DNA from 3 places in the Pseudomonas sp. C2.3V genome. Region 2 is predicted to be linked to each of the others. Evidence: predicted binding sites of a transcription regulator. Region 2 holds the regulator's gene; each other region holds the start of a gene.
What was found. The regulator LexA, encoded in region 2, represses DNA repair genes until DNA is damaged. The targets are predictions, from matches to a motif close to CTGTNTNNNNANACAG.

Region 1 (3,278 bases), 1.0 Mb from region 2:
GCGGCCTTTGCCGCTGTTTTTGTTTCGTCTTAACGCTGTTATTTCGCTGTAACCATCTTTTTGGCATGCGCAAGGGATTCGCGCGTCAGGTCGATGCCCCCTAGCATGCGGGCCACTTCCTCAATGCGGCGCTGTTTGTCGAGTATCGCAACCGCCGTCCGTGTTTCACTGACGCCACGCTCCTTGTGAACAAAGAGGTGGTGATGTCCCTGAGCCGCTACTTGTGGCAGGTGAGTAACGGTTAAAACCTGTCCATCTTCGCCGAGGCGTCGTAGTAATTGACCTACAATTTCAGCGGTAGGCCCGCCGATCCCTACATCCACTTCGTCGAATACAAGCGTAGGGACGCGTGACGTCTGGGCTGTGATGACCTGAATGGCCAAGCTGATACGAGACAGCTCGCCTCCTGACGCTACCTTGGCCAGAGTTTTCAACGGCTGACCAGGGTTTGCGCTTACGCGAAACTCCACCGTTTCTTGACCGTAAGGTTGCAGGTCGTCTGAGGGTTCAGGCTGTAGCGTAATAGAGAAACGACCACCAGGCATGCCGAGGCGCTGCATCTCTGTCTCTACGGCTGCCGCCAACTCGGGCGCACGGGTTTGTCGCCGTTCGCTCAGTTCATTGGCCTTTTCTTGATAATGACGTGCATACGCTGCCAGCTCTTCCTGGAGGCGCTCAACCGCTGCATCATCAGCATTAAGCGACTCGAGCTCACTCTGAAGCTGTGTCTGCAAGTGAACAAGTTCTTCGGGCTGTACGCGATGTTTACGCGCCATGGTGTAGATGGCATCCAGGCGCTCCTGTACTACCTGTTGGCGCTCTGGATCGGCCTCGAAGTTATCGATAAAGCGGTTGAGTTCGGACACGGCTTCTTCGATCTGTATCTGCGCCGAACCAATCAGGTTTGTCGCTTCCTCCAGCGGTTTGGGCGCATGACTGAATCCGCCCAGGCGGTGAGTGCTTGTGTTCAGGGCCGACAGGACGTTGCCGCCTTCACCCTCACTGCATAGGTCGATGACCTGACGACAGGCAACAAGAAGCTGCTCTGCGCTGGCTAGTGTCTTCTGCTCCTGTTCAAGTGCTTCGATTTCCCCTTCGCTCAAAGCGAGATTTGCCAGCTCTTCAAGCTGGTAACTCAGCAACTGATAGCGAGCTCGTTGTTCTTCACTGCTACTCGACAGTCGCTCAAGGGTTTGCTTGGTCTGGCGCCACCGCTGTGAAGCCAGCTGTACCTGGCGTGCCAGCTCTTTTGCCTCGGCAAATTCATCCAGCAAGCGGCGATGGGTATCCGTTTTCAGCAGTGACTGATGTTCATGCTGGCTATGGATGTCGATGAGCAGGCTGCCCAATGCCTTAAGGTCCCCTTGAGGGCAGGGCGACCCGTTGATGTAGGCCCGCGAGCGACCTTCGGCTGTAATAACACGGCGCAAAATACACAACCCATCATTATCAAGGTCTCGCTCGGCCAGCCAGCTTTGCGCCTCGGGGATGCGTTTCAGATCAAAGGTGGCCAGGATGTCCGCCTTGTCAGCGCCAGGGCGTACTACGCCGCTATCTGCCCTGTCGCCCATGGTAAGGCCGAGCGCATCGAGCATGATCGATTTGCCGGCGCCCGTTTCGCCGGTAATCACTGTCATGCCACGCTCAAGTTCAAGATCGAGATGTTCAACAATCGCGTAATTACGGACGGACAGATGCACCAACATGTGGGTGGGCTCCGAAATCTGTTGATCTGGTTATTTATTCAGTGGTGTTCATTTATACAGTTTTTCTTTTCGTTCTGGCAATAAGCTCAACCCTTGAAGCTTTAAATGCCGGCCCCATATAGCGGGCAGAACCGCAGGCTTTGCAGCGCTTTATATGGTGCCTCGCCTGCCAACTGATTCGACAGGAGGACGACATGGCTGACGAACAAAATCCAGATATTCAAAAGCCTGAAACCAATCAAGACGCCCAGGCTTCTCAGGGAGATGACCTGGCTGCTCGCGTAGCGTCATTGGAAGAGCAGCTAGCGGCTGCACAAGATCAGATGCTGCGTAGCGCAGCTGAGTTGCAGAACGTCCGTCGCCGCGCTGAGCAGGATGTCGAGAAAGCGCACAAGTTTGCCTTGGAAAAGTTCGCGGGCGACCTATTGGCTGTGATCGATAGCCTTGAGCGTGGTCTTGAGATGTCGGATGCCAACAACGAGGCGCTGCGCCCTATGCGTGAAGGCATGGAGCTGACGCTCAAGGTTTTCCAGGACACGCTCAAGCGTTACCAGGTAGAGGTTATTGATCCGCATGGTGCGCCCTTTAATCCAGAGCATCACCAGGCTATGGCAATGGAGGAAAGTGCCAATGTCGAGCCGGGCAGTGTGCTGAAAGTTTTCCAGAAGGGCTATTCCATCAATGGGCGCCTGTTGCGTCCGGCCATGGTGGTTGTCAGCAAGGCGCCTTCGAGTCAGCAGCCGACAATTAACGAAAAGGCTTGAAATAATCTGCTCGATCCCCATTTGGTGAAACAACCGAGCAAAAAAGATCCGCAGACGGATCGCACGGAATCAAGATTTCTGGAGAGTGAACATGGGTAAGATCATTGGTATCGACCTGGGGACGACCAACTCCTGCGTGGCCATCCTCGAAAACGGCAATGTAAAGGTGCTTGAGAACGCTGAAGGCGCTCGCACCACGCCGTCCATTATTGCCTACACCAACGATGGCGAAACACTGGTAGGTCAGCCTGCTAAGCGTCAGGCGGTGACTAACCCGCAAAACACGCTGTACGCCGTCAAGCGTCTGATCGGCCGCCGCTTCGAAGAGAATGTGGTACAGAAAGATATCCAGATGGTGCCTTACAGCATCGTCAAGGCAGACAATGGTGATGCGTGGGTAGAAGTGAAGGGCCAGAAGATGGCTCCTCCGCAGATTTCTGCCGAAGTGCTGAAGAAGATGAAGAAAACCGCCGAGGATTACCTGGGCGAGACAGTAAGCGAAGCGGTAATTACCGTTCCGGCCTACTTCAATGATAGCCAGCGTCAGGCTACCAAGGATGCCGGTCGTATCGCAGGCTTGGATGTTAAGCGAATCATCAACGAGCCGACGGCTGCTGCGCTGGCGTATGGCCTGGACAAGGCCAAGGGCGACCACACCGTTATCGTGTACGATCTGGGTGGCGGTACCTTCGACGTGTCCGTGATTGAAATCGCGGAAGTGGATGGGGAACACCAGTTCGAAGTACTGGCGACCAATGGTGATACCTTCCTGGGTGGTGAAGACTTCGATATTCGTCTGATCGACTAT
Region 2 (3,278 bases):
TGTAGCGGGGCAGTTGGCACCGCTTTGCCTTGGGAGGATTCAGGCATGTCTCATGAGATCTATACTCGTACCAACCAGAAGTTGTACTTCGCCGGTTTAAGCCTTGAATCGTGGCGCAGGGCGGAGCACGAGCAGAGCATGAATGCCCAGGGGCAGATTCAGGCCGAGCGAGAGGCGACGTTGTTTCATTTGTATGGTGCTGTTTTGGGGTTGTGTCATGAAGTGGCAGGTTATTACCGCCTGCCTAACGCCCAGGCTGCCTCAATCGATCAGTTTTTAAATCCACAAGCTTTGAAAGATTCGCCAAGTCCTGAGTTGGCTGAATTGTTTGAGTTGGCAAGTCATCAGCAAACATGGCTGGCTCAATTGCTGGATGGGTTCTCCGCATTGCAAAAACCACCGCAGCCTATCAAGCAAGCTAAGGTTGATCCTGGTCTGCCGCTGATTGAGTCGGTTACGCTTGATGAAGAGAAGAGGCTGCTGAGCCATACTGAGCTCGAGGCCTGGAGAAAAAACATCAAGGAGTTGGCGCTGCGCTTTCGTGGTTCATTGACCGAATGGTGAGGCACAGACGCCAAAAATGTGTAGATCTTCTTGATTGAAGAGCTGTCTTGCAACATTTTAGTCTTTATTGCATTACGTTAATCGATAGAGCCTAGGGAAGGGCAGGTGCGACTGCTACAATGCCAGCGCCTGCTGGAGATGCACATATGTCTACGTCTTATCTTGAAATTGTCGAACTGGCTGATGGCCGTATCGTTCTTCGCCGTGCCGATGGTGAAGAGGCACTGGTGACATTGGAGTTTTCTTCCGATGCAAAGGATTTTCTGCATGGCCAGCAAGTTGAAGTGGCTAAAGCCATGTTCAATTTGGGTGTGCAGATGGCGGGGCGTCTAGCCGAAGGGGATATGATAGAACGCGAAGATACTCCCCGCGTTCTTCATTGATCAGCCCAAGCGAATGTTAAGGCTTTGGGCGTTGCCTGTCTGAGCGGCCAAAGCCAGCTTTTTCTTCTCGGAAGTCTTCATGCCGTGGAGCCAGCTCACCACGGTATGGCTTCTTCCTGAACGTAAGGCTTCACAAGCAAGCTCTAGTGTCTGCATGCTCTGACGCGGTTGCAGCAGCAGGATTCTATTTAGATTCAAATCCCTTGAGCGCAGCCACTTTGTCGTTAGCAGCGTCGGAGGTGCTATCAGTGTCAGCCACCGGGGATCCTGTTCGTCACTCAACTCCCGCAGCATGGGTGCTAGCAAATGCAGGCAATGGTCTTGAGCGCCGTTTAGAGTCACTTCACTAAAGCAATCAGGCAAAGTCGCCGCCTGAATAGGTCCAGCCAAAAAAGGATTGAGCGACGGTTGAACCAGTGCGTCGTGAAACAACGGCAACTGTCCATGATCCGGCGGCAATAAAGATTGCACTGAACACCTCCTTATAGATACGTTGACTCGTTAACGCCTGATGACACCTACGCTCAGGCCTTCGATTACTAGATCCTGCTTATTGAGGTCCACCTCAATAGGCTGGAAATCAGGGTTTTCAGCAATCAGCCAAACCTTGTTGCCCTCACGTTTGAACCGCTTGACCGTAACTTCTTCTCCGACACGAGCAACCACGACTTGCCCGTTGCGCGCCTCACGAGTGACGTGAACCGCCAGAAGGTCACCATCAAGAATACCAATGTTCTTCATGCTCATGCCTTCTACCTTGAGAAGGTAATCCGCACGTGGTTGGAAGAAGTCAGGGTTAATATTGCAATTTTCTTCCACGTGCTGCTGGGCCAGGATTGGCGCGCCTGCAGCGACACGACCGATGACAGGGAGCTCACTGTCAGAAGGTTTCTGTGTTTCCAGTCCAGGAATGCGGATTCCGCGAGAGGCACCAGGCGTCATTTCAATAGCGCCTTTACGTGCAAGCGCCTTGAGGTGCTCCTCTGCCGCATTCGGGGATTTGAAGCCAAGCTCCTGAGCGATTTCCGCACGGGTGGGCGGGAATCCATTTTCTTCAAGGCAGCGCTTGATGAAGCTCAGGATTTCAGACTGTCTCGGAGTTAGTTTTAGCATGATAGGTGTCTGGCTTTATATACAGTTCCTGGGATTATATACAGTATTGGTTTGAGGGCAACCGACTTTTTATCAGCCAAATGCCATTACGGCACTTAGCTATCCCAGGCATTGACTCAGGAATGTTTTAAACATATGTTTAAAACATTTTATGATCAGGTAGTTAAGCGATGGCTCAATCTGAAACGGTCGAGCGGATATTGGATGCCGCTGAACAACTTTTTGCTGAGCGTGGCTTTGCTGAAACATCGCTCCGCCTGATAACCAGCAAGGCGAATGTAAACCTTGCAGCAGTGAATTATCACTTCGGCTCGAAGAAATCCCTTATCCAGGCGGTATTCTCTCGTTTTCTGGACCCTTATTGCGCGTGTTTGGAAAATGAGTTGGACCGACGGTACGGCAAGTCCGGGACCAAGGCAGACCTTGAGGAGCTTCTTTATCTGCTGGTAGATCAGGCGTTAGCCATCAAACCGCGTCACGGTAATGATCTTTCCATTTTCATGCGGCTTTTAGGGCTGGCATTCAGTGAGAGCCAGGGGCATCTGAAGAAATACCTCGAAGAGGCATACGGACGCGTTTTTCGTCGCTACATGGAGCTGGTTGCCATGGCTGCGCCTGCCATTCCTCCGCTGGAGCTGTTCTGGCGCGCTCACTTCATGATAGGGGTGGCTGCATTCAGCATGTCAGGTATCAAGGCTTTGAAGGCCATGGCTGATAATGATTTTGGTGTACATACGTCAACGGAGCAGGTATTGCGTTTGATGGTGCCTTTCATGGCCAGTGGCATGCTGGCGGAGAGTGCAATGACGGATCAGGCTCTGGCATCTGCGCAATTCAAGCCCCGCAAGCCTGTCAGTCAGGATGCTCAGCGCTTCTGAGTGAGGATATGCCAGCGCTTTCAGCAAAGGCATTACTGACACATTGATTGAAACGAGTTGAAAGGGCACCATGCCTCACTTGTTTTCTGTGCCTCAGGAATGCCTATGCAAGGCTCATTAATGGTGGACATTGGCGGCACATGGCTGACCGCTGAAGACCGACATCTCCTGCGCCAGCCCGAAGTGGGTGGGCTCATTCTTTTTGCTCGCAATATCGAGCATCCTCGCCAAGTGCGTGAGCTATGTGAAGCCATACGCGCCGAGCGGCCGGAGTTGCTATTGGCTGTCGACCAGGAGGGCGGCCGCGTCCAGCGACTTCGACAGGGCTTTGTACGTCTGC
Region 3 (3,278 bases), 310 kb from region 2:
AAACCAACATCGACGAACCGGAATTTGCTCACCTGAGCCAGCTTTCCTTCAACTTCAATGGCCGCGATTATGGGCGCCTGCGCGAGTTGGTGGATTCACTGAACGATCCACAACATTGGCTACGCTGATCGAGAGGCGTTAGCCGGGCCCGACCTATCAGTCATCTGGCGCGCCACGCAGCAATCGGCTGACGCTGTCGATGGAGAAACCGCGGTAGCTCAAGAAACGTCCCTGCTGTGCGCGTTCCTTAGCGTCAGCGGGGCGCTTGCCTTTGAATTTGCGTTGCCAGACATCACGTAAATGAGCTGACCAGTCTTCCTCACACTCCGATAACGCCTGTTCGATATCAGCACGGGCAAGACCGCGCTGGGCCAATTCCTCACGGATACGAACAGGTCCATAACCCGCCCGGGCACGACTTGCGATATAGCTACCCAGATAACGTGTCTCGCTCAGCAGCCCCTCTTCGGCCAGGCGATCCAGGGCTGCGTTGATCAGTTCATCCGGTGCCCCCCGCTTACGCAACTTGCGAACCAGCTCTTGTCGGCCATGCTCTCGGCGGGCCAGTAGATCCATGGCTGCCAAGCGAACAGCCGCTGGGGTATCGAGTTCAATAGGCATTCAAACGCCCCGTAAAATTATCAGGCTGAAATAAAAAAGCCCTCGCACAGCGAGGGCTTTTATCAGGCAGAACCTTAGAAGTCAGCGTCAGCGCCCGCTTCGGCTTCTTCAGTGGCCGCCCCTTTAACGGGGGCCTGGCTTAGAAGCTTTTCGCGAATGCTCTTGTCGAGCGCATTACGTACTTCAAGGTTCTCTTCCAGGAACTTGGCCGCGTTAGCCTTACCCTGGCCAATCTTGGTTCCTTGGTAGCTATACCAGGCACCTGACTTTTCAACCAGACCCAGCTGTACGCCCAGGTCAATAATCTCACCGTTACGGTAGATGCCCTTGCCGTACAGGATCTGGAATTCAGCCTGACGGAATGGTGGAGACACCTTGTTCTTGACGACTTTAACGCGGGTCTCGCTACCTACCACCTCGTCCCCTTCCTTCACCGCACCGGTACGGCGGATATCCAGACGGACCGAGGAGTAGAACTTCAACGCGTTACCGCCAGTTGTAGTTTCCGGGTTGCCAAACATCACCCCGATCTTCATACGGATCTGGTTGATGAAAATAACCAGGCAGTTGGCGGTCTTGATATTGCCGGTGATCTTGCGCAGCGCCTGAGACATCAGACGCGCCTGCAGACCTACGTGCATGTCACCCATTTCGCCTTCGATTTCCGCCTTGGGCACCAGGGCAGCTACGGAGTCGACGATGATCACGTCTACAGCATTGGAGCGCACCAGCATGTCGGTGATTTCCAGCGCCTGTTCACCGGTATCCGGCTGGGAAACCAGCAGGTCGTCAACATTGACGCCCAGCTTGCTGGCATAATCCGGATCCAGCGCATGCTCTGCGTCAACGAAGGCACAGGTTGCGCCCTGCTTTTGCGCCTCAGCAATGACGGACAGAGTCAGCGTAGTTTTACCCGACGATTCCGGACCGTAGATTTCTACGATACGGCCCTTGGGCAGACCGCCGATCCCCAGGGCGATATCGAGGCCGAGCGAACCGGTGGAAATGGCCGGAATTGCCTGACGCTCATGATCACCCATGCGCATGACTGCGCCTTTGCCAAACTGACGCTCAATTTGACCCAGGGCCGCGGCCAGGGCGCGCTTTTTGTTGTCGTCCATTAAAATCCTCTCGCAAGAAGGTAGGCCAGACGGCCGTGGAAAGCACTGTATATGTGAACAGTATTAAAGCATAAGTAGGGCTCGCTGGCTACCTTTCGATGCGATTTTCTCATGTCGAAATTCGCAATAATCCTTCCAGTGCAGCCACAACGGTTTGAGCCCTGACAGCAGCTCTGTCGCCAGGAAAAAGACGTTTCTCGCTGTAGATGTCAGAGCCGTTTCCCCACGCCAGCCAGACCGTTCCCACAGGCTTTTCCAGGGAGCCGCCACCCGGGCCTGCGATACCACTGACCGCAACAGCGAACCGGGCCCCGCTGCGTGCCTGCGCTCCACGTACCATGGCCTCGACAACCGCCTGACTGACAGCGCCCACCTCCATGAACAAGTGATCCGGCACATCCAGCTGGGCCGTCTTCTGAGCATTGGAATACGTCACAAATCCCGCTTCGAACCAGGCAGAGCTGCCCGCTACGCGGGTAATGGCTTCGGCAATACCGCCGCCGGTGCAGGACTCGGCAGTTACGACCTGTGCCTTCAATGCCGATAACCGTTTGCCCAGCTCAGCTGATAACTCATCGATAGTCATTGTGTGGCCCTGAGAAGATGGCGAGGCGAAACCTTTATTGTACAAGGTTATGAGCTTTCTATATGAGGACTGCCGCTCGTCGGTTCAAGCCAGGCGTACTCTTGCCAAGCCAAAGGACAAATGGTTTTCTGAAACCGGTTTCAAAGCCTGTCGTTCCATAGACAAGAACTCCACAATATTAGGGAGCAGGCCCATTGGATATGCCTCTTCAAAGCATGCGTCCGCCGCGTGCCACTATCAATCAGGTCGCTCAGGAAGCAGGCGTTTCCAAGGCGAGCGTTTCTCGCTACATCAGCGGGGATCGGCAGCTATTATCGGATGCGCTGGCCTTGCGCATCGAACGGGCGATCGAAAAGCTTGGCTTTCAGCCTAATCAAATGGCGCGAGGTCTCAAGCGCGGCCGCAGCCGGCTTATCGGTATGCTGGTAGCCGACATGCTCAATCCCTATTCCGTTGCCGTCATGCATGGCGTCGAGACGGCCTGCCGTCGGCATGGCTATTCTCTCATCGTATGTAACACTGATCGAGATGACCTCCAGGAAGAGCGCCACCTGAATGCGCTTCAGTCCTATAACGTGGAAGGCTTGATCGTCAACACGCTGGGTCACCATCCCCGAGAGCTTCAGCAACTGCATCGAGAACTGCCCATGGTATTGCTTGATCGCAAGCTGGATGGTCTGGATGCTGATCTCGTTGGGCTGGATAACACACAGGCCATTCGGTTGGGTCTTGAGCATTTGCTTGAGCGGGGCTACCGCGACCTGCTCATGGTGACCGAAGATCTGGACGGAACCAGTTCACGAGAAGAGCGCGCCCGAACCTTCATTCACTACCTGTCGCCCCGCGCGGGTGTGCGAGGGCGCGTCAGCTCCTCCGCCGGTTTCAGCGCTGCGCTACTTGAGCAGCTCGCGCATTTTCTCTCCGATACCAATCATGGTCCCAAAGCCATC

Region 1: a site for LexA is predicted at 1,751-1,766, ahead of recN (DNA repair protein RecN). Genes of this name have one in related genera too.
Region 3: a site for LexA is predicted at 1,788-1,803, ahead of recA (recombinase RecA). Genes of this name have one in related genera too.

Annotation. Positions count from the first base shown of each region.
Region 1 covers NZ_JBZUBN010000001.1:438,448-441,725, forward strand. The annotation lists gene recN (DNA repair protein RecN) at 39-1,706, opposite strand; gene grpE (nucleotide exchange factor GrpE) at 1,901-2,470, shown strand; gene dnaK (molecular chaperone DnaK) at 2,562-3,278, shown strand, end outside.
Region 2 covers NZ_JBZUBN010000001.1:1,451,961-1,455,238, forward strand. The annotation lists gene AC4LF3_RS06815 (DUF6586 family protein) at 46-564, shown strand; gene AC4LF3_RS06820 (hypothetical protein) at 711-947, shown strand; gene sulA (SOS-induced cell division inhibitor SulA) at 948-1,418, opposite strand; gene lexA (transcriptional repressor LexA) at 1,449-2,060, opposite strand; gene AC4LF3_RS06835 (TetR/AcrR family transcriptional regulator) at 2,231-2,938, shown strand; gene nagZ (beta-N-acetylhexosaminidase) at 3,044-3,278, shown strand, end outside.
Region 3 covers NZ_JBZUBN010000001.1:1,142,622-1,145,899, reverse strand. The annotation lists gene AC4LF3_RS05420 (LOG family protein) at 1-128, shown strand, start outside; gene recX (recombination regulator RecX) at 157-621, opposite strand; gene recA (recombinase RecA) at 696-1,742, opposite strand; gene AC4LF3_RS05405 (CinA family protein) at 1,852-2,328, opposite strand; gene AC4LF3_RS05400 (LacI family DNA-binding transcriptional regulator) at 2,529-3,278, shown strand, end outside.